Regions from separate parts of the Nocardioides oleivorans genome, predicted to be linked through region 1. Evidence: predicted binding sites of a transcription regulator. Region 1 holds the regulator's gene; each other region holds the start of a gene.

Region 1 (6,584 bases):
GAGATGTCCATCGCGGTGATGATGAACTCGACGGCCTTGGCGAACAGGGCGGCGTCGAAGGTGTCGTCGTCCTTGAGGAACTTCAGCAGGTTCAGCGAGGCCAGGTTGCACGAGGAGTTGTCGAGCGACATGTACTCCGAGCACGGGTTGGACGCGGTGATGCGGCCGGTCTCGGGGTTGGTGTGCCAGTCGTTGATCGTGTCGTCGTACTGCAGGCCCGGGTCGGCGCAGGCCCAGGCGGCCTCGCTGATCTTGCGGAACAGGTCGCGGGCGTCGACGGTCTCGATGACCTCGCCGGTGCCGCGCGAGCGGAGGCCGAACTCGGTGCCGTCCTCGACGGCGCGCATGAACTCGTCGGTCACGCGGACGGAGTTGTTGGCGTTCTGGTACTGGACCGAGGTGATGTCGGCGCCGCCGAGGTCCATGTCGAACCCGGCGTCGCGGAGGGCGCGGATCTTGTCCTCCTCCTTCGCCTTCGTCATCACGAACTCCTCGATGTCCGGGTGGTCGACGTCGAGGACGACCATCTTGGCCGCACGACGCGTCGCGCCGCCCGACTTGATGGTGCCCGCGGAGGCGTCGGCGCCGCGCATGAAGGAGACGGGACCCGACGCCGTACCACCGGAGCTGAGCAGCTCCTTGGACGAGCGGATGCGGGAGAGGTTGAGGCCGGCACCGGAGCCGCCCTTGAAGATGAAGCCCTCCTCCTTGTACCAGTTGAGGATCGAGTCCATCGAGTCGTCCACCGAGAGGATGAAGCAGGCCGAGACCTGCTGCGGCGAGGCGGTGCCGACGTTGAACCACACGGGGCTGTTGAACGAGAAGTACTGGTTGACCAGGAGCCAGGTGAGCTCGTGCTCGAAGATCTCGGCGTCACCGGGGGTGGCGAAGTAGCCGTGGTCGACGCCGGCCTTCGTGTACGTCGTCACGATGCGGTCGATGAGCTGCTTGAGGCTCCACTCGCGGACGTCGGTGCCGACCGCGCCGCGGAAGTACTTGGTGGTGACGATCGTGGAGGCGTTGACCGACCAGGTGTCGGGGTACTCCACACCGCGCTGCTCGAAGACGGTCTCGCCGGTCTTCCAGTTGGTCTGGACGACGTCGCGGCGCTCCCAGGTGATCTCGTCGTAGGGGTGGGTGCCCTCGGTGCTGAAGACGCGCTCCAGCGTCAGACCCTTGCCCTTCGTCGCTCGCTTGCTACGGGCGCTCGCCGTCTCGGTCATTCGGGCTCCTCGTTCCCTCGTGGTGTGGTGGTGCTGATGTCCTGCATGTGCGTGCGGATGTCGTCCGCGGCGTTGGTAGGCCCGGCAGGCAGCTTCCCCACTACCTGCCGGGCCGTCTGTGGGTCAGCCCGTCGTGGCGGGCTGATCGTCTGCTGCGGCGCGTTCGAGCCGCAGCATCTTGATCTCGGCGTCGAAGTCGTCGGCCGACTCGAAGGCGCGGTAGACGCTTGCGAAGCGGAGGTACGCCACCTCGTCGAGCGCGCGCAGCGGCGCCAGGATCGCCAGGCCGACGTCGTTCGCGTCGAACTCGGCCTGGCCGCTCAGGCGCAGGGCGTCCTCGACGTCCTGGCCGAGGCAGGCGAGCTGGGCGTCGGTGACCGGGCGGCCCTTGCAGGCCTTGCGGACGCCGGCGATCGCCTTGTCGCGGTTGAAGGGCTCGGTCGCGCCGGAGCGCTTGAGCACCGTGAGCTGCATCTTCTCGACCGTGGTGAACCGGCGGTCGCACGCCGAGCACGTCCGGCGGCGGCGGATCGAACCGCCGTCGTCGGCGACACGCGAGTCGAGGACCTTGGTGTCCTCGTTCTTGCAGTAGGGACAGTGCATGGTGGTCCTCCTCTCGCGTCGTCAGGGCGCGCTTCATACACCCTCATAACAGGGTGCAGCTTGGGGATGTTCCTGTGGACAACTAGCCTCAAGCTGTGCGCTTCGGCCTCTAGCCTGTGCACCAGATGTGGATAACTACAGCGGTGTAACTACTAGATGTAGTGGTAACCGTACGCCCCGACCACAACGCTTGGCAAGCGAATGCGGAACCTCGACCGATCTGTTTCGGGGCATGCGCCTGACCTGCGGATATGTCGTCGGAACGCCGCGCCGAGGGGCGTGTCGACCCCTGCTCGAACGACCGGATGTTCGCCGGCCCTGCGCGGTTCGGGTGTCCCCCTCGGGTCACATCAGTCACAATGATCCCCGTGTCCACGGGGAAGCGAGCAGGGTCGAGGCGCGGCACTCGCCAGCCCCGGACACTGAACCGGACCGCCCTCCTCCTCGGGGCCGCGATCACGCTCTGCGTCGTGGCCTGGGGCTACCTCGTGTACGCCGCCATCGACTTCGGTACGGCGGCCCGCGGGGGCAGCTCGGGCGCCTGGGGCTTCATGGCCCTGGCCTGCCTCGGTGCGATCGCCTGCCTCTTCGTCGGCCTGCTGCTCCTCGCCCGGATGATGCGCGCCCTGGGGATCACGGCCGCGCCCGAATCCTCCGGCTCCCCCGGCTCCCCCGGCTCCGCGCCGGCCGCACCTCGCCCGGTCGGCGGGAAGCGCGCCGCTCGCTAGTGCGGTGCTGGTGACGCGGCATCCGCGTCACCACGACCGCACTCCGCGCGATCAGCGGATCACGAGCTGCGGCAGCGCCTCGACGACCTGGAGGTCGAAGCCGGGGCCGGCGACGGTCAGGGTGTCGGGGATCGCCTGCCAGTCGCCGTCGCCGATCCGGAACTCGCCGGAGTAGGTGGTGTCGAGGCTGACGACCACGTCGCCCGTGCTGGCGTAGGTGTGGGTCACGTCGAGGTCGGGGTGCGGCCGGCCCGGGCTCGCCGTCGTCGTGCTCGAGTCGTCGCCGAAGTGGAAGGTATACGTCGGGGTGGCGCGGAGCGTCACGTTCCTGCCGGCGACGGTGACCGAGCGGGTGATGACCTGGTTGTCGGTCGTGTAGAAGTTCGTCTCGAGGTTGACCAGCGTCTTGCCGCCCGGGGGTTGGACGACGAGGGCTGACGCCGGCCAGTCGTAGTTCTTGAAGGCACGGATCGCCAGCGCGGCGACGTCGACCTCCTGGATCTGGCTCTCGGGGACGCACACGTCGCCCACATCCGTGCCGTCCATGTAGACGTCGTGGACGAAGCCCTCCTCGCCGTTCTCGACACACTCGACGTGCTCGGCGCAGATCCCACCGTTGCCGCACTGGATCGTGACGACCCACGTGTGGCCGTCGCCAGCCGACGAGCTCTCGGTGTACTCGGCATAGGTCCACGCGCAGTCGGCCGAAACTTGCGACCATCCCACGCCCACGCAGCTGCCGGCTTGCGCGGGAGCCGCGACCAGGGCGACCAGCGCACTGGCGACTATTGCAAGGACCGCTAGAAGTCCGGCGACTCGTTGACTGTCCGGCATCACAGGATCCCGAAGTACGTGACTAGCCACCCTGACTGCGTCGTCTTCAAGATCACCCGAATCCGAGTGCTTCCGGCCGGATATGTCTCGGTCTTGCCAGTGTCACCGTGCTTGATCACGGTCTCCGCGACGTCTTGTGACACATCGTAGGTCGGCGGCTTGGCCGCGTAGCGCCGGATCTTTGTCACGGTGGTGCCGGCGAACTGTGCACTCCCGCCGGCCGCGTAGACCTGCTCCACGCTCTCAACGAAGCCCTGACATGCCTTGCAGTTCGGCGTCATCGCGTCGTACTCGGCCGTATCGCCGGTCACCTGCATCTCGTCGCCCGCCTTCACCCAGCGCCGGATGAAGTCCTCGGCACTCTCGACCTCGGGCGTCTCGGTCTCGGTCGGCTCCTCGGTGGGAGTCGCGGTCGAGGTCTCCGGCATCTGGGGCTTCGGCTCGGGGTCGTCGGAGCACCCGACCAGGAGCAGGGGCGCGAGAACGGCGAGCGCGAGTGCGCGGCGTACGTGCATGAGACGGCCTTCCCGAGAGCGTGGACGCAGTCAAGTTACCCATGACGGCGGCTCTCGAACCAGAGCGAAGGCAAAGCCTGTGGACGAGCACCCGGCCACACCGAAGACCCCGAAATGCGCCGAGGGGCGGGCCGATGGCCCGCCCCTCGCCTTCCCCTTGGTCCACCAGCCGGGGTCGAAGCGGCTGATGGAGGCCTTCGCGTCAGTCGGAGACGACTGGGACGCGGAGCTTCTGGCCAGCCGCGAGGCTGGCGGACTCGAGGGCGTTGAGCCGCTCGATCTCGGTCATCATCCCGCGGACGTCACCGTCGGTGGCGAGGTCGCTGGCGATCCCCCACAGGGTGTCACCGGGGGCCACCTGGACGATCTCGGTCGGCGCGGGCTGGCCGGCCGAGTCGGTGCCGACGGCGCCACCGGCGAGCATGATCGCCACGCCGAGGACCAGGAACAGCGAGATCAGGAAGACGACCATCCGGCCACGACGCGTCAATCGCACGGACGAGCGCGGGCGAGCGGCAGAGACGGTGTTGGTGGTGAAGACAGGTGCAAGGCTGAGGGTGCTCATGGTGTGGCCTCCTGGGGAAGATCAGCCGGGTCGTGTGATGACGAGGAATGTCTAGTGACAGCCACCGACAGCGGGTGGGCGTCGATCAGACGTTCGATCGAACATGTGTACGACGTTAGAGCACGTGTTCGAACGATGCAAGACTCCGGTCGAACAAATGTTCGGCGTGTCGCCCGCGCGGACAGCGCGACACGCAGGTTCGAACAGGTGTTTGATCCTGTGGTGCGATCCGGGCTACGGTGCACGGACAGCAGCCCGTACCGCCACGCGTCGAGAGGTTCCAGAGATGGCCAAGTCAGCGGACAAGAACGTCATCGAGATGCCGGACGGTCCCCCGGACGCCACGGGCCTGACCCCGCGCCAGCAGCGTGTGCTCGCCACGATCAAGGACTCGATCGAGTCCAAGGGCTACCCGCCGTCCATGCGCGAGATCGGCCAGGCCGTCGGCCTGACCTCCTCCTCCAGCGTCGCCCACCAGCTGCGCGTGCTCGAGAGCAAGGGCTTCCTCAAGCGTGACCCGAACCGGCCGCGCGCCCTCGAGGTCTTCCTGCCCGAGGTGATGGCAGCACGCCGCTCCATCTCCAGCGGCGACGACTCGAGCGTCGACGAGACCGGCATCGGCGACGTCGCCCCCACCGCGGTCAACATCCCGGTCGTCGGCCGGATCGCCGCCGGTGGCCCGATCCTCGCCGAGGAGCAGGTCACCGACGTCTTCCCGCTCCCCAAGCAGCTCGTCGGCGACGGCACGCTCTTCCTGCTCGAGGTCTCGGGTGACTCGATGGTCGACGCGGCCATCTGCAACGGCGACTACGTCGTTATCCGTCAGGAGCAGACGGCCGAGAACGGCCAGATCGTCGCCGCGATGATCGACGGAGAGGCCACGGTGAAGACCTTCCAGCGCAAGGACGGCCACGTCTGGCTGCTCCCGCACAACTCGGCGTACGACCCGATCCCCGGCGACAACGCCACGATCCTGGGTGTCGTGACCGCGGTGCTGCGCAGCCTCTGACGCCCACCCGCGAGGGCGTTGAAAGGTCCTCACCTGCGGGACACGATGGCCACATGAGCACCGTCAAGGAGTCCTACGACTACGTCATCGTCGGAGCAGGGGTCACGGCCGCGAGCGCGGTGAAGGGGATCAGGTCCCAGGACGAGGGCGGCACGATCGCGGTCCTCGGGTCGGAGCCCGCGAAGCCGCTCTACCGTCCGGACCTCTCCAAGGACCTCTGGCTCAGCGACGACAAGACCTTGGCCGACTCCGACCTGTCCGGCGACCTCGACGAGGACGACGCCGTCGACCTGGTCACCGACACGACCGTGACTGAGATCGACCCGGGTGCGCACGTCGTACGCCTCGCGGACGGTACGACGGTGGGATACGGCAAGCTCTTGCTCGCCACCGGCGCCGAGCCGCGCGTGCTCGGCATCGACCCCGGCCCCCGTGTCGTCTACTACCGGACCGCCGCCGACTACGACCGGCTGCGCGCGGTCGCCACGGAGGGCAGCCACGTCGTGGTCGTCGGGGGCGGCTACATCGGCTCGGAGATCACCTCTGCGCTCGTGCAGAACGGCGTCACCGTCACGCTCGTGCTGGACGTCGAGGACGTGCAGGAGGCGATGTTCCCGCGCGCACTGGCCGCTACCCTCAGCAAGGACTTCGCCGACCGGGGCGTGACGATCGTGCACGGCTCCGTCGAGGGCGGGCAGGAGCAGGACGGCGGTGTCCGCATCCGCCTCGACGACGGCACCGACATCACCGCCGACGGCGCGGTCGTCGGCGTGGGCGTGCTCCCCCGGACCGGGCTCGCCGAGGCAGCGGGCCTCGAGGTCGACAACGGCATCGTGGTCGACGAGCACCTGCGCACCAGCGCCGATGACGTGTACGCCGCGGGCGACGTGGCGTCGTACCCGGACGCGCTCCTGGGCCGGCGCCGCGTCGAGCACGTCGACCACGCCGAGAAGTCGGGCGAAGCCGCGGGCAAGGCGATGGCCGGCAGCGACGAGACCTACGACTACACGCCCTTCTTCTGGTCCGACATCCTCGACCGCGGCTACGAGGCCGTCGGCGAGACGAGGAGCGACCTCGACCTGATCGAGGACTGGAAGGACGGCGAGA
Region 2 (6,584 bases), 1.0 Mb from region 1:
CGCGGGCAAGCTGCCGGTCGTCCTCTTCACCGCCGGCGGCATCGCCACCCCGGCCGACGCCGCGATGATGATGCAGCTCGGCGCCGAGGGCGTCTTCGTCGGCTCCGGCATCTTCAAGTCGGGCAACCCGGCCCAGCGCGCCGAGGCGATCGTCAAGGCCACCACGTTCTTCGACGACCCTGACGTGGTCGCCAAGGTCTCGCGCGGCCTCGGCGAGGCGATGGTCGGCATCAACGTCGACGAGCCCGCCCGCTCGATCCAGTTCGCCGAGCGCGGCTGGTAGTCGGCGCCTACTTCCTCAGCGCGTCCACCAGCACGGTGGCCGCGTTGCCGAAGCCGTACGCCTCCTCGCCCGGCTGGGCGGGCAGCCCGAGCCGGATCACGAGGGTCCTCGTGGTGGGGTCGACGAGCAGCACCTGTCCGCCGAGGCCGAGCGCTGCGAACAGGTCCGGGTCGGCGTACGACGCCAGCTGGCCGGTCACGGGTCGCAGGGGCTGGCCCTGTGCGTCCACCGGGTCGGTGGCCCCGCGGACCTGCCCCGGCCGGTTGAGCCACCAGAGGTAGCCGTAGGCCGCGTTGTGCACCGTCGACGAGCGGCCGACGGCCCGCGCCACGTAGGCCCTGTCGAGGTAGCGCCTGCCGTCGACCTTCCCCCTGCCGAGGTAGAGCATCCCGAGGTGGGCGAGGTCCAGGCAGGTCGTGGTGACGCCGTAGAACGCGTTGGCGTTGCCGGACCGGTCGGTGGTGAAGGTCGTGTGCGCCATGCCGAGCGGCTCGAACAGCCGCGTGCGGGCGAACCTCGCGACCGGCATCCCGGTCGCCTCCTCCAGCACCGGCTCGAGGACCTGGATCGCGGCGTTGTTGTACTGCCACGCGCTGCCGGGGGCGTACTGCTGCGTGAGGCCGACGGCGTACCTCGTGCGGTTGCGTGCGCCGAGCAGGTCGCCGTAGTCGGACTGCAGCGACCAGAAGCGGCCGCTGTCGTTGGACAGCAGGTTGCGCACGGTCACCGACGCCGACGGCGTGCCGCGCCACTCGGGCACGTAGGTCGAGACGGTGTCGTCGAGGCGCAGGTCGCCGTCGCGGATCGCGATGCCGACGAGGGTCGCGGTGACCGACTTCGTGATCGAGAACACCTCGCGCGGGGTGTCGCGGCTCAACCGCCAGTTGGCCTCCTTCGCCAGCTTGCCGTCGCGCAGCACCGCGAAGCACGTGGAGTCGAGAGCCTTCGCCTCCTTGGCCCCCGCCGACAGGGCGCCGGGCCTCAGCCCCAGGTCGGACGGCGAACGCACCGGCCAGCCGTCGACGGTGAGCTGACCGGCCTGCTCGGCCGTGGCGGGCACGCCGCAGAGCACGAGGGCGGCGGTGAGCAGCATGGCGCCGAGTGCTTGGGCGCGGGGGAGCCTCATGGGTGGTGAGCCTAGGCCGGGAACGCGGTCCTAGGATCGGCGATCGTGAACCCGACCATCGGCGTGCTCGCCCTCCAGGGCGACGTCCGCGAGCACCTCGCCGCCCTGCGCTCGCTGGGGGCGGACCCGGTCGCCGTACGACGACCGGCCGAGCTCGCGGCCTGCGACGGCCTCGTCCTCCCGGGCGGGGAGTCCACGACGATGGTCAAGCTGGCCCGGATCTTCGACCTGCTCGAGCCGCTGCGCGAGGCGGTCGCCGGCGGGCTGCCGGCCTTCGGGACGTGCGCCGGGATGATCCTCCTCGCGGACCGGATCGAGGACGGCGCGCCCGGTCAGGAGACCGTCGGCGGGCTGCACATCACGGTGCGACGCAACGCGTTCGGCCGTCAGGTCGACTCGTTCGAGGAGGACCTCGACGTCGACGGCCTGGCCGACCCCGTGCGGGCGGTCTTCATCCGCGCGCCCTGGGTCGAGTCGGTCGGCGACGACGTCGACGTACTGGCTCGGGTCGGTGGTGGACCGGCCGTGGGTAGGATCGTCGCGGTGCGTCAGGGCCCCCTGATGGCGACCTCGTTCCATCCGGAGGTCGGCGGCGACGACCGGGTCCACGGCATGTTCGTGGACCTGGTGCGCTCGGTCCGGTGACCGCACCTCACGACACGCGACAGATAGAGGACCCATGTCAGGCCACTCCAAGTGGGCAACGACCAAGCACAAGAAGGCCGCGATCGACGCCAAGCGCGGCAAGCTCTTCGCCAAGCTGATCAAGAACATCGAGGTCGCGGCGAAGCAGGGCGGCGGCGACCCCGCCGGCAACCCGACCCTCTACGACGCCATCCAGAAGGCGAAGAAGAGCTCGGTCCCGAACAAGAACATCGACTCCGCCCTCAAGCGTGGCTCCGGTGCCGAGTCGGGTGGCGTCGACTACAAGACGATCTCCTACGAGGTCTACGGCCCGCAGGGCGTGGCCTTCCTCGTCGAGTGCCTCACCGACAACACCAACCGCGCCGCGATGGAGGTCCGCACGGCGGTCACCCGCAACGGCGGCACCATGGCCGACCCCGGCTCCGTCTCGCGCCTGTTCACCCGCAAGGGCGTCGTCGTGGTGCCGAAGTCGCAGGACCACGACGGCACCGTGCGTGAGGTCTCCGAGGACGACGTCCTCGAGGCGACCCTCGACGCCGGCGCCGACGAGGTCAACGACCTCGACGAGGCCTTCCAGGTGCAGAGCGAGGCCACCGACGTCGTCGCGGTCCGCACCGCGCTGCAGGACGCCGGCATCGACTACGACTCCGCCGACGTGGAGTTCGTCGCCAGCCTCGAGATCCCGGTCGACGCCGACGGCGCCGGCAAGGTGCTCCGCCTCCTCGACGCCCTCGAGGACCTCGACGACGTCCAGGACGTCTTCACCAACGTCGACATCCCCGCCGACGTGATGGCCGAGCTCGAGGCCGCCGACGCCTGACCCGCCGCCGGTGCCCGCCGCGTGTCGTACGCCGTCCCGCATCGGCCGCGGGATAGCGTGACCGCACGAACACCTGTTCGGACGACCGGTCCGGGCAGGGTGAGGCGAGGGGGTGGGACGTGCGGGTGCTCGGCATCGACCCCGGCCTGACCCGGTGCGGCGTGGGCGTGGTCGACGGCAGCGTCGGGCGCCCGTTGTCGATGGTCGACGTCGGCGTGATCCGCACCAGCTCCGACCTCCCGGTCGCCGAGCGGCTGGTCACCATCGAGAAGGGCCTCGACGCCTGGCTCGACGAGCACCGGCCCGACGCCGTGGCCGTGGAGCGGGTGTTCGCGCGGTCGGACTCGAGCACGATCATGGGCACCGCCCAGGCCAGCGGTATCGCCCTGGTCGTCGCGGCCCGCCGCGGTCTGCCGATCGCGATGCACACCCCCAGCGAGGTCAAGGCCGCCGTGTCCGGCAACGGCCGCGCCGACAAGGCCCAGGTCGGCGCGATGGTGGTCCGGATCCTCCGGCTCACCGAGCTGCCGAAGCCCGCCGACGCCGCGGACGCGCTCGCGCTCGCCATCACCCACGTGTGGCGCGGCTCGGCCAGCAACCGTCTCGAGGCCGCCGTGGCCCAGCAGCAGGCCTTGGCGAAGGCCCAGAAGCAGAAGATGAGGACCCGATGATCGCCTTCGTCCGCGGCGAGGTCGCCGCCGTCACGCTCACCAGCGCCGTGCTCGAGGTCGGGGGAGTCGGCCTCGAGCTGATGTGCACCCCCGGCACCCTCGCCACGCTGCGCATCGGCCAGCCGGCGACCCTGCCGACCAGCATGGTCGTGCGCGAGGACAGCCTGACGATCTTCGGCTTCCTCGACGACGACGAGAAGTCGATCTTCGAGATCGTCCAGACCGCGTCGGGTGTCGGACCCAAGGTCGCCCAGGCGATCGTCGCGGTGATGAGCCCCGACGACGTGCGCCGCGCGATCAGCACCGAGGACGTCAAGGCGCTCACCCGCGTGCCGGGGATCGGGCAGAAGGGCGCCCAGCGGATCATCCTCGAGCTCAAGGACCGCATCGGCCCGCCGGTCGGGGTGCACCACCCGGCCGCGACGATCCCGCAGCGCGACGCCTGGCGCGACCAGGTCCAGCAGGGGCTGGTCGGCCTCGGCTGGTCGGCCAAGGAGTCGGAGAAGGCGGTCGAGGCCGTGGCTCCCGACGCCGGCACCACCCCCGACGTCGGCGCCCTCCTGCGCGCCGCTCTGCGCACCTTGAGCAAGGCGTGAGCGGGGCGCGATGAACTGGGACGACACCGACGAGGACGTCGAGCTCACGGCGGCCGAGCACGCCCACCTCCAGCGGCTCACCGACGCCGAGGCCGACAGCGACGAGCGCGCGGTCGAGGCGGCGCTCCGCCCGAAGACGCTCGACGAGGTGGTCGGGCAGGTGCGCGTGCGCGACCAGCTCGGGCTGGTCCTCGAGGCCGCCCGCCGCCGCGGCCGAGCGCCCGACCACGTCCTGCTGTCGGGCCCGCCCGGGCTCGGCAAGACCACGCTCGCGATGATCATCGCCGCCGAGATGACCACGCCCCTGCGGCTCACCAGCGGGCCGGCGATCACCCACGCCGGCGACCTCGCCGCGATCCTGTCCGGCCTCAACGAGAACGACGTCCTCTTCGTCGACGAGATCCACCGGATGTCGCGCCCGGCCGAGGAGATGCTCTACATGGCCATGGAGGACTACCGGGTCGACGTCGTCATCGGCAAGGGCCCCGGCGCCACCGCGATCCCGCTCGAGATCCCGCCGTTCACCCTCGTCGGCGCCACCACCCGCGCCGGGCTGCTGCCGGGCCCGCTGCGCGACCGGTTCGGGTTCACCGCCCACCTGGAGTTCTACGAGCCCCACGAGCTCGACCGCATCGTCCACCGCAGCGCCGGCCTCCTCGGCGTACACCTCACGGCCGAGGGGTCGAAGGAGATCGCCGGTCGGTCCCGCGGCACCCCCCGCATCGCCAACCGGCTCCTGCGCCGGGTCCGCGACTACGCCCAGGTCCGCGCCGACGGCGTGCTGACCCTGCCGGTGGCCCAGGCGGCACTCGACCTGTTCGAGGTCGACGAGTCCGGACTCGACCGCCTCGACCGGGCGGTCCTCGACGTGCTGTGCCGCCGCTTCGGCGGGGGACCGGTCGGGGTCTCCACGCTCGCGGTCGCCGTCGGCGAGGAGCGCGAGACCGTCGAGGAGGTCGCCGAGCCGTTCCTGGTCCGCAACGGCTTCCTCGCCCGTACGCCGCGGGGCCGCGTCGCGACGCCCGCCGCCTGGCACCACCTCGGCCTGACGCCTCCGCCGGTGCCCACGGTCGACTCCACGCTCTTCGACGACTGAGCACGACCGAGCACGACCCGTAGGGCCGTGGCGCCCGACCATCGGCGGATGGGCCGGGCGGTGCCCATCCCCGTAGACTCCACGGGCTCAGGCACCCCCACGATCTCCCCCCGACCCCCAAGGAGACCCCTGCCGTGAACGATCTCGCCGCCCTGCTGCCCCTGGCCGCCATCCTGGCCCTGTTCTACTTCGTCGGGATCCGTCCCCAGCAGCGCCGGGCCAAGGAGGTCGCCGCCCTCCAGAGCAGCATCGAGGTCGGCCAGCGCGTGATGATGTCGTCGGGCATCTTCGGCACCGTCACCTCGATCGACGACGACAAGGCGACCCTCGAGATCGCCCCCGGCACCCGGATCGAGATCGCCCGTGCGGCCATCGCGAAGGTCGAGTCCTCGGTCCCCGGGATCGGGGAGCCGGGCGATGCCTGATCGTCGCGCGGCACAGGAGGCGCTGACCCGCCTCACCGTCGACGTCCCCGACTGGCCCGAGCCGGGGGTGACGTTCAAGGACATCACCCCGGTCCTGGCCGACCACCACGCCTTCTCGGCCGTCGTCGAGGCGCTCGCGGACGCCGGTCGCGACGACCACGGCAACGTCGTGGTCGACAAGGTCGTCGGGATGGAGGCCCGCGGGTTCATCCTCGCCGCGCCCGTCGCGCTGGCGCTCGGCATCGGCTTCGTGCCGGTCCGCAAGGCCGGCAAGCTGCCGCGCGAGGCGCACGCGGTGTCGTACTCCCTGGAGTACGGCGAGGCGACCCTCGAGGTGCACCGCGACGCGATCGCGCCGGGCGAGCGGGTGCTGCTGATCGACGACGTGCTCGCCACCGGCGGCACGGTCGCCGCGACCCGCGAGCTCGTCGAGGCGTGCGGGGGCGTCGCGACCGGCGTCGCGGTGCTGATGGAGCTGAGCTTCCTCGACCCGCGCACGGTCACCGGCGACCTCCCGATCAGCACCCTGCTGACGATCTGACCACACAGCCCACAACTAGACTCGGGACATGGCAGAGGAGGAGGCACCCGCGCAGGAGGCGAAGGCGCCCCTGACCGCGCGCGGCATGCGCGCCCGCCTCGCCCGCGTCGGCACCAAGCCCCCCGCCCAGAACCCGGTCCTCGAGCCCCTCTTCCGGGCCGTGCGGGCCAACCACCCGAAGGCCGACCTGGCGCTCCTCGAGCGTGCCTACGCCGTCGCCGACAAGTGGCACACCGGCCAGATGCGCAAGAGCGGTGACCCCTACATCACCCACCCGCTCGCGGTCACCACGATCCTCGCCGACATCGGCATGACCGAGCCGACGCTCGTCGCCGCGCTGCTGCACGACACGGTCGAGGACACGCCGTACACCCTCGACGA
Region 3 (6,584 bases), 1.7 Mb from region 1:
GGCCGACTCGCAGATCCGGCACCGCGGCACCTTCGGCGGGGCGCTCGCGCACGCCGACCCCGCAGGTGACCTCGGCGCGCCGGCGCTCGCCCTCGGCGCGCAGTTCGTGATCGCCGGCCCCGGGGGGACCCGCACGGTCGAGGCAGCGGACTTCTTCGTCGACCTCTTCGAGACCGCCATCGGCGACGACGAGATCCTCACCGAGGTCCGGCTGCCCAAGCACACCGGCTGGGGCGCGCACTACGAGAAGTTCGTCCGCGTCGCCCACCAGTGGCCGATCGTCGCGGTCGCGGCGACCGTGCGGTCCTCGGGCGGCTCGATCGACGAGGCGAAGGTCGGGCTCACCAACATGGGCTCCACACCGCTGCGGGCAGCGGCCACCGAGGCCGCACTCGCCGGGGCGAGCGCGACCGAGGACGGCGTACGCGCTGCCGTGGAGCTCGCCGCCGACGGGACCAACCCGCCGACCGACCTCAACGGCGCGGCCGACTACCGCCAGCACCTCGCACGGGTGCTGACCGGGCGTGCGGTCCTGAAGGCGGCTGGCGCGTAGATGGAGCTGAGCCACCGCTTCACGGTCCCGATCGGCGTCGAGGAGACGTGGGCGCACTTCAAGGACATCGCCTCGGTCGCCGAGTGCTTCCCCGGAGCCCAGGTGACCGAGGCCGACGAGTCCTCCTTCGCCGGGTCGGTGAAGGTCAAGCTCGGTCCGATCGCGCTGCTCTACAACGGCACCGGCACCTTCGTGGAGAAGGACGACGCCGCGCACCGCTTCGTCGTCGACGCGAAGGGCAAGGACAAGCGCGGCAACGGTACGGCGGGGGCGAAGGTCACCGTCGAGATGACCGATGCCGGCGGTGCCACCGACATCTCCGTGGAGACAGACCTCGCCGTCACCGGCAAGCCCGCCCAGTTCGGGCGGGGCGTGATGCAGGACGTCTCCGACAAGCTCCTCGGCCAGTTCGTGGCCTGCCTCGAGCAGCGGCTCGCGGCACCCGAGCCGGCGGCTCCCGAGCCACCCACCGATCCGGACCCGGGGACCGCGGCGGGGGCGGATGCTGCCCTACCCCCCGAGCAGCTGGCAGCCCCGCCCCCGTCGCCCCCTCCCGGTCCGCGGACGTCGCCACCACCGCCACCTCCGCGGGAGGCCGAGGCGCTCGACCTCGGCAGCGCGGTGCTGCCGGTGCTGGTGAGGTCGTACTGGAAGCACGCACTCGCGGCCGTCGCGGGTCTCGCGGTGGTGCGGCGGATCCTCAGAAGACGTTGAGCGGGCGGAACTGCACCGAGATCCGCGGGCCGGCGTGCGCGACCTTGGGCACGGCGTGCTCCCAGGTGCGCTGGCAGGACCCGCCCATCACGACCAGGTCGCCGTGGCCCATCGTCACCGAGACGGACGCTCCGCCGCCGCGCGGCCGGAGCATGAGGCGGCGCGGGTCGCCGACGCTGACGATCGCCACCATCGTGTCGCCGGTGCGACCGCGGCCGAGGGTGTCGCCGTGCCACGCGACGGAGTCGCGGCCGTCGCGGTAGTAGCAGCAGCCGGCGCTCACGAACGGCTCGCCGAGCTCGTCGCGGTAGTGGGCGGAGAGCGCGTCGCGCGCGCGCTCGAGCGACGGATGGGGGAGTGCGTCGCCGCCGAGGTAGGTGTGCACGAGCCGTGGCACGTCGACGACCCGGTCGTACATCTCGCGGCTCTCCGCCCGCCACGGGACCCGGGAGACGAGTGCGGAAAACGCGGCGTCGGGGTCGGCCAGCCAGTTGCGCTGGACGTCGACCCACGCTCCACGCGTCAGGGTCCGGCGCTCAGGGGTGAGCGCCACGGAATCCGTGGTGGCATCGGCGAAGAGGGACGTCTGGAAGTCCACACGGGCATCCTAGCGCACGATCGAACACGCGTTCGATCCTCGAGGTTCCGTCGAGTGTTTATCGAAGGATTCCTCAATGTGGTGACACCTGGTCCAGCCCAGTCCTAATCTGACTGGCTATGGAACCTGTGGACCTCGTCGTACCGCGCCAGCGGGCGTTGAAGCACGTCCAGGTTCGTGAGCACGTCCGCAGCCTCATCGAGGCGCAGCCCCCGGGATCCGCGGCACCGTCGGAGCGCGAGCTGGTCGCTCGCTTCGGAGTGGCCCGGATGACCGTACGACAGGCGCTCGACGCGCTCGTCGCCGAGGGTCTGCTGGAGCGCATCCCTGGACGTGGCACGTTCGTCGCGCAGCCGCCCAAGACCGCCGGTCGCCTGACCTCCTTCACCGAGGAGATCCGTCGCCGGGGCATGCTGCCGGAGTCCCAGACCCTGCTGGCCCGCGTCGAGCAGGCCGGTCCGGGCGTCGCCCGCGCCCTCGACATCTCGCCCGGTGACCCGGTCCTGCACTGGCGCCGGCTGCGCCGTGCCGACCAGGCGATCGTGTGCGTCGAGGACGCCTACCTCAACGAGGTGCTGCTGCCGGGCTTCCTGCAGCACGGCACCCCGACGAGCCTCTACGAGGCGCTCGCCGCTCGCGGCCTGCGTCCCACCGAGGTCGAGGACTCGATCAGCGCCGACCGCGCCAGCGCGGAGGAGGCCACCGTCCTCGAGGTCGCCGAGGGAGACCCCGTGCTGCGCCACTCGCGTCGCGCCGTCTCCGACGGCCGCATCGTCGAGGTCTCGCGCACCTGCTACCGGCACGACCGCTTCACGGTCTACCTGTCGCTCGCCGACCGCTGAGCCTCACGCGCGGAGCTCGTCGAGCTCGCGCGTGAGGTTGGCGCGCGCCCCTGCCTCCCAGAGGCCGCGCCCCTGGGCAGTGTGGAAGAGCCACGGCTTGGCCGCGAGGTCGGCGAGCACCAGCGCCCGGCCGACCCGGAAGTCGTCGTCCGCGACGTGGGCGAAGTCGGCGCGCACGCCTGCCACGTAGGCGTGGTAGCGCTCGCGCGGAGCCGCCAGGATCGCGAGGTCCGCGTCGCTCAGCGCGCCGCCCGCCGGGTCGTCGTCGCCCGGTCGGTGGTGCACGGTCATCCGGACCAGCCGCGCCACCTCGTCGGCGTACGGCACCGGGAGGGCGCGCTCGGCCCACTGCGCCGACCGCTCCTCGTCGTCGGCCGTGCCGTCGTAGACGGCGTCGTGGAACCACGCCGCCAGCCCTACGGAGGTCGGGTCGAACCCGGCGCCGGCAGACCGCAGCAGGTCGAGGCGATCGAGGACCTCGGTGAGGTGCAGCAGGTCGTGGTAGCCGGACCGGTCCCAGGCGGCGAGGAGCTCGTCGCGCAGGTCGAGGTGGTCCTCCATCGGCCAGCGCGTGGCCAGTCGCGGGCCGAGGCTCACGCCCGCGAGTCCTCGATCGTCTGCGCGTGCTCGCGCCCGGAGGTCATCGCCCACCGGATCGCACCGGTCGACACCTTGCCGAGCGCGCGTCCGACGGTGACGTCGATCGCCCGGTCGAGCACGGGGGGATGCGGCAGCCCCAGCTCGCGACGAGCCGACTCGGACGTGAGCGAGACCGCGGCACCCACCAGGGAGAGGTAGGCCGGACGCGCTGCCAGCGGGAGGTCGGGGTGCCAGACCAGGAAGCGGATCGCGTCGCGCGCGGCGTCGGTGCCGCGCAGCTCGGGGGCGTACGACGCCAGGGTGGCGGCCAGCTCGTCCTCGGTCCGCGGCGGGTCGAGCACGCCGAGGTGGGCCGCGGCGACCGCTGCCTGGGCGACGTACTCGTCGCGCTCGGCACCGACCAGCGGGCGGTGGCCGAACCGGTCGTGCGCGCGCAGGAAGCTGTCGATCTCGGCGGCGTGCACCCAGCCGAGCAGGTGCGGGTCGGAGGCGGCGTAGGGCGTCCCGTCGGGCAGCGTGCCGACGACGGACTCGTGCGCGCGCTGGACGGCCCGGATCAGCTGCAGCGCGTCCTTCTCGGCGCCGAAGGTCGTCATCGCGATGTAGGTCGACACCTGGGCGAGCCGGCCCCACATGTCGCCCCGGTAGCCGGAGTGGTCGGCGACCCCCTGCATGGCGGCGGGGTGCAGCGACTGCAGCATGATCGCGCGGATGCCGCCGACGAACATCGAGGCGTCGCCGTGGACGCGGTGGATCGCGGAGCCGGGATCGAACCAGCGCGGGCCCGGCGTGCCGTGCACGCGCTCGCGCTGGCGGGGACCGTCCGGCCCCGCGACCTTGCGGAACAGCTCGGCGCCGATGCGGTCACGGACGTTCATGCTGCCGAGGCTATCCGTGCGACCCACGCGCGCCCTCGCGCGACGTCGTACCCGGTCAGGCGGAGCCGGCCGGCAGGTCCCCGGCGTCGACGATCCGGTAGGCGTAGCCCTGCTCGGCGAGGAACCGCTGCCGGTTCTGCGCGAAGTCGGCGTCGACGGTGTCGCGGGAGACGACCGTGTAGAAGTGCGCGCTGCGGCCCTCCGTCTTGGGTCGCAGCAGCCGGCCGAGGCGCTGGGCCTCCTCCTGGCGCGAGCCGAAGGAGCCGCTGACCTGGATCGCCACCTCGGCCGAGGGCAGGTCGATGGAGAAGTTGGCGACCTTGCTGACCACCAGCAGCCCGATCTCACCGGACCGGAACGCCTCGAAGAGCCGCTGGCGCTCCTTCACCGTCGTCTCGCCCTTGATGACCGGCGCGTCGAGCATCTCGCCGATCTCGTCGAGCTGGTCGATGTACTGCCCGATCACGAGGGTCGGCTGACCGGCGTGCTGCCTGACGAGGTCGCGTACGACGCCGATCTTGGCGTGGGTGCACGACGCGAGCCGGTACCTCGTGTCGGGGTCGGCCGTGGCGTAGGCGAGCCGTTCGCCGTCCGGCAGGGTCACCCGCACCTCGACGCAGTCGGCGGGCGCGATGTAGCCCTGCGCCTCGATGTCCTTCCACGGCGCGTCGTAGCGCTTCGGCCCGATCAGCGAGAACACCTCGCCCTCACGACCGTCCTCGCGCACGAGCGTCGCGGTCAGGCCGAGGCGGCGTCGGGCCTGGAGGTCGGCGGTCATCCGGAAGATCGGTGCCGGCAGCAGGTGCACCTCGTCGTACACGATGAGGCCCCAGTCGCGGGCGTCGAGCAGCTCGAGGTGCGGGTAGACGCCCTTCCGCTTCATCGTCAGCACCTGGTAGGTCGCGATCGTGACCGGGCGGACCTCCTTGACGGCACCGGAGTACTCACCGATCTCGTCGGGCGTCAGCGACGTGCGCTTGACCAGCTCGTCCTTCCACTGCCGCGCGCTCACCGTGTTGGTGACCAGGATCAGCGTGGTCGCCTGCGCGTGCGCCATCGAGGCCGCGCCCACGATCGTCTTGCCGGCTCCGCACGGCAGCACGACGACTCCCGACCCGCCGTCCCAGAACGACTCGGCCGCCTCGCGCTGGTAGGGCCGCAGGGACCAGCCGTCCTCGGCGAGGTCGATCGCGTGCGCCTCGCCGTCGACGTAGCCGGCGAAGTCCTCGGCCGGCCAGCCGAGCTTGAGCAGCGCCTGCTTGAGGTTGCCGCGCTCGCTGGGGTGGACGGCGACCGAGGCGTCGTCGAGCCGCTCGCCGAGCATGCCGGCGATCTTCTTCGCGCGCAGCACCTCCTCGAGCACCGGCTGGTCCGTCGACGACAGCACCAGCCCGTGGACCGGGTGCTTCTCGAGGCGGAGCCGGCCGTAGCGCCCCATCGTCTCGGCCACGTCGACGAGCAGCGCGTGCGGGACGGCGTACCTGCTCCAGGTCAGCAGCGCGTCGACGACCTGCTCGGCGTCGTGCCCGGCGGCGCGGGCGTTCCAGAGACCGAGCGGGGTCAGGCGGTAGGTGTGGATGTGCTCGGGGGACCGCTCGAGCTCGGCGAACGGGGCGATCGCCTTGCGGGCCTCGGCGGCCGACGGGTGGTCGACCTCGAGCAGGAGCGTCTTGTCCGACTGGACGATCAGGGGGCCGTCGTTCACCCATCGATCCTACGGATCAGCTGGCTGCGGCCCTCTGCCGCGCACGGTAGGCGGCCACGTTGGCCCGCGACGAGCACCGGTCGGAGCAGTAGCGGCGCGACTGGTTGGGCGAGGTGTCGACGAAGACGTTGTCGCAACGCGCCTCCGAGCAGATGCCGAGCCGGGTGGCGCCGAGGTCGCAGACCAGGTTCGCCAGGCCCATCAGGGACTCGGCGACCAGCAGCTCGGCGACCGAGGAGGCCCGGTTGGTCACGTGCATGTGGAGGTTCGACGGGTCGTGGTCGGAGATCATCGGCGTGACCGGGTGACTGGCGAGCAGGTCGTTGAGCGAGCTCACCACGAGGGGCACGTCGTCGACGTCGGACGCCTCGAACACCGGCCGCAGCTCGTCCTGGAAGGCCCGGAGCGCCGGGACGTCGGCCGCGACCACGGACCGGTGCAGCCACGTGCGGTCGGCGAGGTGGTCGTGCAGCGCGCCCTCGTCGACCAGCTCGGCGTTGACGAGCGCGGCGGAGCGCTCGGCGTAGCGGATGAAGTCCACATTTCAATCGTAGCGGGGAATGGTCCTTACACCATTCACACGGTCCGCACGCCCGTGATGCGGTGCACCGCGAACTCGCGCACGTCGTCGGCGCGGTGGTCGTACGCCGACAGCCGGCCGCCGTCGAGCCGGCGCGGGTCGACGACGCGCTCG

What was found. Region 1 encodes LexA, which represses DNA repair genes until DNA is damaged. Its sites were predicted from a motif close to TCGAACANNTGTTCGA; they were not measured.
Region 2: a site for LexA is predicted at 2,940-2,955, ahead of ruvC (crossover junction endodeoxyribonuclease RuvC). Genes of this name have one in related genera too.
Region 3: a site for LexA is predicted at 1,886-1,901, ahead of EUA93_RS02835 (alpha-ketoglutarate-dependent dioxygenase AlkB). Genes of this name have one in related genera too.

Annotation. Positions count from the first base shown of each region.
Region 1 covers NZ_SDWT01000001.1:2,241,396-2,247,979, reverse strand. Annotated here, with positions in the region: gene EUA93_RS10770 (vitamin B12-dependent ribonucleotide reductase) at 1-1,223, opposite strand, end outside; gene nrdR (transcriptional regulator NrdR) at 1,347-1,826, opposite strand; gene EUA93_RS10760 (hypothetical protein) at 2,297-2,554, shown strand; gene EUA93_RS10755 (PKD domain-containing protein) at 2,606-3,286, opposite strand; gene EUA93_RS10750 (hypothetical protein) at 3,388-3,903, opposite strand; gene EUA93_RS10745 (LysM peptidoglycan-binding domain-containing protein) at 4,106-4,468, opposite strand; gene lexA (transcriptional repressor LexA) at 4,755-5,477, shown strand; gene EUA93_RS10735 (NAD(P)/FAD-dependent oxidoreductase) at 5,531-6,584, shown strand, end outside.
Region 2 covers NZ_SDWT01000001.1:3,251,416-3,257,999, forward strand. Annotated here, with positions in the region: gene pdxS (pyridoxal 5'-phosphate synthase lyase subunit PdxS) at 1-283, shown strand, start outside; gene EUA93_RS15540 (serine hydrolase domain-containing protein) at 291-1,409, opposite strand; gene pdxT (pyridoxal 5'-phosphate synthase glutaminase subunit PdxT) at 1,452-2,054, shown strand; gene EUA93_RS15550 (YebC/PmpR family DNA-binding transcriptional regulator) at 2,089-2,874, shown strand; gene ruvC (crossover junction endodeoxyribonuclease RuvC) at 2,994-3,545, shown strand; gene ruvA (Holliday junction branch migration protein RuvA) at 3,542-4,141, shown strand; gene ruvB (Holliday junction branch migration DNA helicase RuvB) at 4,152-5,237, shown strand; gene yajC (preprotein translocase subunit YajC) at 5,372-5,662, shown strand; gene EUA93_RS15575 (adenine phosphoribosyltransferase) at 5,655-6,203, shown strand; gene EUA93_RS15580 (RelA/SpoT family protein) at 6,232-6,584, shown strand, end outside.
Region 3 covers NZ_SDWT01000001.1:584,360-590,943, reverse strand. Annotated here, with positions in the region: gene EUA93_RS02845 (FAD binding domain-containing protein) at 1-553, shown strand, start outside; gene EUA93_RS02840 (SRPBCC family protein) at 554-1,267, shown strand; gene EUA93_RS02835 (alpha-ketoglutarate-dependent dioxygenase AlkB) at 1,254-1,865, opposite strand; gene EUA93_RS02830 (GntR family transcriptional regulator) at 1,985-2,707, shown strand; gene EUA93_RS02825 (HD domain-containing protein) at 2,711-3,304, opposite strand; gene EUA93_RS02820 (oxygenase MpaB family protein) at 3,301-4,185, opposite strand; gene EUA93_RS02815 (DNA repair helicase XPB) at 4,241-5,890, opposite strand; gene EUA93_RS02810 (CGNR zinc finger domain-containing protein) at 5,907-6,431, opposite strand; gene EUA93_RS02805 (helicase C-terminal domain-containing protein) at 6,467-6,584, opposite strand, start outside.